2 linked regions of the Acidicapsa acidisoli genome follow. The protein of the gene in region 1 interacts with the protein of each later gene in a pairwise test. Links are inferred from orthologs where the notes say so. Each region holds a gene or a part of one and is shown on either strand. Other genes may lie near its edges.

Region 1 (3,858 bases):
TGTCGTAACTCGCAGATAACCTTAGCGAGATGGGCTGCGGAAGCGCATCCAGCCAAGCATTGAGTTATTTATGCATATTTCGATGGAGAGAGGCGCGACAAGGTTGAGGTGTCTTGCGATCTTGCTTTCGATCCTGAAGCTCCTGCCTAAGTCCCGCGTGAAAAGGGTCAGTGGTAATTCGGACGAATGCGTCGATCTCCAAAAGAAAAGAGCGCAAACTGTAACAACCCAGTTAGCGCCCTTCGCATTTTCCGATCAACTTTTGGCTGCGTCAGTTCACCGTCAGAGGCATGGTAAGGAACTGCTCGGCAGCGGAGACGCCGTTGCTTGTCTGCGCCCAGATCGTGAGCGTATACGCTCCTGGAAGCGTACCGTAGTTGGGCGTCGGCGGATGATTCAGGTATTTGTAACGTGCATTGCAAGCGGAAGTCCCAAGCACGCCGATTGCTCCCACCATCAGCACGAGGGCGACCTTCCCAAACAACTTTCGTTTGCGGCCAAGCACGCCGAGTCCGATGACTCCAGGCAAGAGCACTGCCAGGACAAGCGGAGCTCCCGCATCGCGTCCGCGAACTGCGTTCAGGCCTTTGCGATTCTGCGCGAGTTGTCCGGCCGGAGCCGTCGTTTGAACCGAAAAAGAGGAAGTGAAGGTTTTCGCAGAGGAGGTTACCTGCAGGTTCTCAGGCGTAAAGAGGCAAGTAACGCCGACAGGCAACGCGGAATCCGTCGCCGAGCCTGTGCTCACAGGCGGACCTGCGCACGAGAGGCTGACAAAGCCCGTGAATGCGGACCCCGGTGTGATCGTAGCCACCACGGTAGCAGCGTCGCCGGGCGCCGCGATGGTCACGGAGGTCGGTGCGATAGACAGCGCAAAGGTGTCTGCGCTCACCTCTGGACTCACTGTCACGCTCTCCGATTGCGATGCTGCATGCACCGTGTCACCGCTATAAGAGGCGGTCAGAAGATGATTACCGGCAGCCAATCCGTCAAGCCGGATATTGGCCTGGCCTGTAGAATCAAGCGCTGCGCCGGCCAGGTTCTTGCCTTGCTCGGTCAGCATGACGACGCCCTTCGCCGGCGTGTCGTCATCCCCTACGACATTCGCCGTGTAGGTTGTCACGGTTCGTCCGCCAACTTCAACCGAACCGGTCGTCAGCGTGGTGTGCGTTGCAAAGCTCGCCGACTGCGCCAAGCCCGCCGTTGTGGCCAGCAAAGTCGCGAAACCGGCGGCCAGCGCCACAACCATCCATTTTCGCGCCAAACGGCGCATGCCCATCAATCTCGTCACCCGCTGTCAACCCCTGTCCCGAAAGTCTTGCTTCGACTTGAAACCCCGAAAAACCGCACCAAACCGTAGCTTGAAACCCTATTGTATCTTCCAGCCCCCACCCCTAGCGAACCGAGGATGAAGATCCGTCCCGGGCAAACCCGCGAGGGACAATGCGGAAGCAACCTGCATTGAAAAGACGAATTCACAGCTCCGAAGTAAGCCAATTCCAACCAGATAACGGTCGTGCGCCCGGAGCGTCACGCTAATATCAAGACTGCGGAGCACCAGACAGATACGAGGGCAGACCCCAAGGCAGACCCAGGGAAGACAATGATCGCTCACCTACGCGGCAAACTGATCCACAAACAACCCGGCCAGGCCATCGTCGAAGCTGCCGGGGTGGGTTACGACGTCACCATCTCCGTCCCCACCTTCACCGCGTTGCCTGCAGTTGGCGCGGAAGCTTCGCTGCACATCCACACCCAGGTTCGAGAAGATCAGATCGCGCTCTTCGGCTTTCTGGAGCGCGACGAAAAACGCCTCTTCGAGCGGTTGATCACCGTCACCGGCGTCGGCCCCAAGCTGGCCGTCACCCTGCTCAGCGGACTCTCGCCCGAACGCGCCGTTACCGCCATCCGTGCCCAGGACCATGCAAGCCTCACGCGCATTCCCGGCGTCGGCAAGAAGCTGGCTGAGCGCCTCGTGCTCGAGTTGAAAGACAAATTAGACGACTTCGCCACCGCGCCCGTCCCAGCCGCCGTTCAGGGAGCCGCGGCCGAGGACGTGCTCTCTGCGCTGACCAACCTCGGCTATCAGCGCCCTGCTGCCGAAAAAGCAATCCAGCTTTCGGTTGCAAAAGAAGCCGCGTTAGCCGCCGATTTCGATGGTTTGTTCCGCGCCGCGCTGAAAATCATTCGCTGATTTTGCTAATCTTGCGAGGTCATGCCAAGTCCCGCAAAGCCCCGCCCGGCTAAATCAACTGCAACCGCCCCGCACCTTCGCAAGGAAGGCATGGCCTTTCTCCGTGCGCTCATTCGCGTCAACAAGACCGACCCTGTCGAAGCCCGCGAATGGTTCCAGGCCAACAAGGCTGTCTATGAGGCCGAGTTGAAGGAGCCGATGCTGGCCATCATCCGCCACGTCACGGACGCCATGCTGGACTTTGCCCCCGAGCACGTTCGCCCGGCGGAAAAATCCCTCTTCCGCATCTACCGCGACACACGCTTCTCCAACGACAAGCGCCCTTACAAGGAGCACATCGCCGCCTGGTGGACGCACACCGGGCTCGACAAGACTTCGGGCGCGGGCTATTACTTCCACATCTCTTCGAAGGACGTGATTATAGCCGCCGGGGCCTACATGCCGGAGAAGGATCAACTCGCCGCCATTCGCCACTGGCTGCTCGATCATCATGCGGAGTTTCGCAAGCTCCTCGAAAAGCCCGCCGTCAGGAAGGCATTCCGCGAGTTCGAAGGCAACGCTCTCACGCGCCCGCCCAAAGGCTTTCCCGCAGATCATCCTGCTCTCGATCTCATCCGCTGCCGCCAATGGGGTCTGGCCGCCACGCTGCCAGCCGAGGCCGCATTGGAGCCCAATCTTGCCGCTCAAGTCGTGCGGCATTTCAAGCTCGCGGCACCCGTGGTGGCGGCTCTCAATACGCCTATTGCGGCAGCTTTGGAAGAGACTCGCAAGCCACGCAAACCGGTGCTCTTTGGTCTGCCGCAAGGCCCAAAAACGGCCAAAAACCGGTAAAAACCGAATTTTTCGGGCAAAAACCCTGAAAATCTTGTGGAAATATGGCTTTTCGGGTTGACTTTATGCCCCCAAAAGACGCAAGGTATCCATCGACAGGTTTCACCGGACCCGCGTCAACACTGGAGATTTGCGCACACGTTGTCCAATCTGTCTAGGCGCATTTCTTCGGCGGGCAACACCAAAACCGGCGCTACCACGGCAACAATACGGATGCCCTAAGCGGCAGACATCGGAGGAAACAAAGAATGGCAACAGGATTGACCAAGACAGCCCTCATCCGCCTTCTGGCTGAAAAGCTGGAACTCACCAACAAGCAGGTTGCAGCGTTTCTCGACACCCTGGCGGAAACGGCCGTCAAGGAGACCAAGAAGAACGGGGTATTCATCATCCCCGGCATCGGTCGCCTCGTCAAGGCCGAGCGCAAGGCACGCGTAGGCCGCAACCCGCAAACCGGCGCGGCCATCAAGATCAAGGCCAAGACCGTGGTGAAGTTCCGCGTAGCCAAGGCTGCCAAGGACGTCATCGCGCCCGCCAAGAAGTAACGCAGGCCCACCGCCGCAACGAAGAGAAGGCGAGCCGCAAGGTTCGCCTTCTTTGCAGTCGTGTGGCGCAGCGATCCCTGCCTGCATCCAATCCACCATGACTTCAGCCAGCTCTCTACCCGCCGAGAAGCCTGCCGTCGCGCCGCCGGTTCTCTGGTGGCTGCGCCTGGAGGGTCTTGCTGTCGCAGCACTGGCAGTCGTCCTGTACGCACGCACAGGCGCAAGCTGGTGGCTCTTCGCGGTGCTCTGGCTAGTTCCAGATCTATCGATGGTCGGCTATTTTGTCGATCC
Region 2 (3,474 bases), on another replicon or contig:
TATCCCTGGCCCGGAACGTCATACCAATTTCCGTTGGCATCCAGATCGCCCATTCCGACGCCCTGCGAATTCACATAACCGCTGCTGGCCGCCGTCTTTTCGCCCGCCTCCTGGTTCAGCACCTGGTCGCGATCCGCATTCCAGCTATCCCACGAATCCGGCTCGATCGACTCGGCAAGGTTGTAGCGAGTCTGATCGTTCGCATCCAGGGTCAGGCTCTCTCCGCCATGCATATCCAGTTGCATCGAATCGCCGCGATCCAGATGCACATTCCCGGAAAATAACGCCATCTCTCCCGGAGGCGTGTCCAGCGTGAGCCTCACCACGGAAAAACTGCTCGCCGAAAAAGACGCAGGGCCATAACTCACCCGCAGGCTGTGCTCCTCATTACTCGGCTGCAGTTCGAAATACGCCAGGCCGTTATTCAGCACAACCTCCGTGCGCGATCCGGTTCCCTGCTGCTGCAAAACAGTAAATGTCAGCATCGAATTCGGCGACAGGCGCACCAGACTCCCGTCCTCCAACTGAACCTCGGCCCGCCCGTCGTTGCCGGTGTTCACCTCCGCGCCCTCGAAGAGCGGTAGATTGGCGTAAGCCGGATCGGCGATCACCTGTCCATCCTGAATCACCCGCACCTGCCCCTCAACCGTGCTTAACCGCACCGCACGCGAATCGGACCCGGTCTGCGCGACATCCGGAGCATCATCGTCATCGAGTGGCAAAGCAGCAGCAGCCGTAGCCCAGACAGCACACGCGGCGAGCACAAAAATCGCTCCAGCCGCAGGCAGGATTTTCCCGAGTCCCGTCAAAGATGCAACCCAATGCGCCGGCCCGTCGCTCAGCTCTGGTCGAGAACCCTTGGCAGAGGTATGCGTAAAAGTTTTCATGGAGAGACTCTCCTTTGTCCCACCCGAACGAGCTTTGCGAACCATGCAGTAAAGACGTTGGCGCACCGCAAACCGGTCGTTCAGTATGTGAGACGAACCCCAACGTTACTTAGACCCGAATCCCAAACGGAAGTCGCAAATACTCAAAAAATACCCGATCCAAGTAAACTCTGTTAGCGAATTTGCGTCAACAACTGCCGCGCTTTGCGCCGCACCCGATCCATGACCTCTTCATCCGACGCAATTCGGGTCAAAGTCTCGCGGATCGTGCCCACCTCAGCCGCGCTGCCTTCGTGCAGCGCAGTCACAAGGTTGTCAAGCTCCTCGTCCAGTCCCAGGCGGTCATGCTGCAGCAGCTTTTCCATGCGCGCCCCGCTCAGAATCGTGAACTCCACCGCCATCAGCGAATTCCCAAGCTCCTCGATCTGTTTGTCCTTCGAGTAGTTGTATTCACAGGCCCCGCTCCCTTCCGGACCGGAATAGCTCAGTCGCTTCGTCCCTTGAAAGGCCACCTTCATGTGGCTTTCGCACGGAAAGGCAAACCACCGCCGCGTCCGTGCCGTCGAAAACACCTGCTCCGTGAAGGCAGGACTTAACTGCACAGGCCGATGCACATCCCCGGCGAGGATCGTCTTAGCCTCCTCCTGCGTCGGTTGCCCACCCTCCGCATCAAACTGCCCGCTCCCGTCCGGACTCAGTTTGAGCGTCCAGTGCGACGGCACAAGTTGCAGATTCGTAAACTCAATCTGGAAAACAGCGGACTGTTGAGCACGCAGCGCCGAAGTAAAGAAAGCCGTGCAGGCAATCAACCCCAGCGCCCTCAGCTTCATCCCTCTCAGAGACAACCCGTTCATCCCCGAGTCTCCTGCATCGCGAGTGTCTGCGCCGTGTGAATGTGACAAATGGCGATCGCCAGCGCATCCGCCGCGTCGGGCGGCTCGGGCGGCGCATCCAGACCCAGCAGCCGGGCCACCATGAATTGCACCTGCTCCTTGCCCGCCAGCCCATAGCCCACCACCGAAGACTTGATCTTCAGCGGAGCATACTCAGCCAGCGGCAAACCCATCTGAGCGATCGTCAGCAGCGCCACCCCCCGCACCTGTCCCAGCTTTAGCGCCGACTTGGCATTCACAGAATAAAAGACCTCTTCCACAGCGACCACGTCAGGACGCCACTCTTCAAGCACCGTATTGAGCTCGTCAAATACCTGCTTCAGCCGCTGCGGCATCGTCTTCTGTTTCGGCAGGCGAATCCCACCGAACGCCCGGCAAATCAACCGGGGATTCCGGCTCTCATCGTCCGACTCCACCACCCCGAAACCGGTGATCTCCGTCCCGCAATCGATCCCCATTACCCGCATCACCCTGAGTGTAACCCACCTCCTGCCTCTCCGGTTTCCGCTCACTCACCTGCCCCAATCACGCAATTTCCCCCCCAACAGGCCGTAGCCGTCTGGCGTCTCTAGGCGATTCCCAAATCCGGCCAGCTTCAGCATCGAAATCTCGAATTAATCCCAGCAGCAACCATCTCCGTGTATGATGGCCATCAAACACCGGCGGAAGCCTCGTCACCGGCGAGGATGCAGAGGCAGATGTCGGCGATAGGCTCCTAAAACTCAACTATTGCAAACACGTTCTCTCAGGCCACCGGTTTTATCTAGGAAAGCGGGCCCCAGTGAACGTCCATCTAGTTAATCCCAGTGACAATTCTTTTGGCACGGGCGTAATTACGCCGAGATGGCTGTTTGTCCTCGCAGCCGCCACCCCAAAATCCGCAGGCGATCCGATCCTGGTCGACGAATCCCTCGAACCGATCGTTCCCGAAACCATCCAGCCCGGAGATATCGTTGGCATCAGCGTGCACACCGGCAACGCCCTGCGCGGATACAAAGTCGGCAAAATGGCGAGGGCACGCGGCGCATGGGTCGTCTACGGAGGAATCCACGCCACGCTCTTTCCCGAGGAAGCCCTCGAAAAAGGCGAAGCCCACGCAATCGTCAAAGGCGACGGCGACATCGCCTGGGGACGCGTAGTAGCAGACTGCCTCGCCGGCAACCCCGCCAGAATTTACGAAGGCGGCCGCATCGAAGGCAACCAGTTCCTCGCCGCCCGCTGGGACCTGATGCAGCCCGACAAATACATGTGGGCCTCCGTCCAAACCATCCGCGGATGCCCCAAGCACTGCTCTTTTTGCAGCGTCTGGCGCACCGACGGCCAGCAGCCTCGCCAGCGCCAGTTCGAGAGCGTCATCGACGAAATCGTCAATCTCCGCCGCCTCGGCTTCCGCTTCATAGCTCTCGCCGACGACAATTTCTATCCAGTCACCCTGACTGACCTGCGCCTCGCCCGCCAGCAGAACAACCTCGCCAAGCTGGGCGAACTGACCGCGATCCGCGCCGAGCGATTCCAGCTCATGGAAGAGCTCGCCAAACTACCCAAAGACATGGTCTTCTTCACCCAGATCACCATGGAAGCCGGCGAAGACGGTGAATACCTCGACGCAATGCGCCGCGCCAACATCAAAGGCGCCCTCGTCGGCGTAGAAGCCGTCACCCCCGAGGGACTCAAAGCCGTCTTCAAAGACTGGA

The links. Proteins that work in one complex are often made in the same cells at the same time.
Region 2: the proteins of ruvA (region 1) and ruvC interact in binary tests that used the Escherichia coli proteins (3 or more experiments, as listed by UniProt). The link is inferred for Acidicapsa acidisoli from one-to-one orthologs.

What each region holds. Positions count from the first base shown.
Region 1 is NZ_JAGSYI010000001.1:1,622,728-1,626,585, forward strand. The notes cover bases 523-3,395. They hold ruvA (Holliday junction branch migration protein RuvA), read left to right. Parts: upstream 523-1,600; coding sequence 1,601-2,191; downstream 2,192-3,395. Other genes in these bases: OHL23_RS06525 (Ig-like domain-containing protein), read right to left, coding at 523-1,270; OHL23_RS06535 (DUF2461 domain-containing protein), read left to right, coding at 2,213-3,022; OHL23_RS06540 (HU family DNA-binding protein), read left to right, coding at 3,271-3,395. In the rest of the region: more of OHL23_RS06525, read right to left, coding at 272-522; more of OHL23_RS06540, read left to right, coding at 3,396-3,567; OHL23_RS06545 (DUF4260 domain-containing protein), read left to right, coding at 3,665-3,858. UniProt on the Escherichia coli protein: The RuvA-RuvB-RuvC complex processes Holliday junction (HJ) DNA during genetic recombination and DNA repair.
Region 2 is NZ_JAGSYI010000004.1:619,647-623,120, forward strand. The notes cover bases 493-3,474. They hold ruvC (crossover junction endodeoxyribonuclease RuvC), read right to left. Parts: upstream 2,248-3,474; coding sequence 1,738-2,247; downstream 493-1,737. Other genes in these bases: OHL23_RS24455 (FecR family protein), read right to left, coding at 493-887; OHL23_RS24460 (hypothetical protein), read right to left, coding at 1,061-1,741; OHL23_RS24470 (B12-binding domain-containing radical SAM protein), read left to right, coding at 2,562-3,474. Outside these bases: more of OHL23_RS24455, read right to left, coding at 1-492.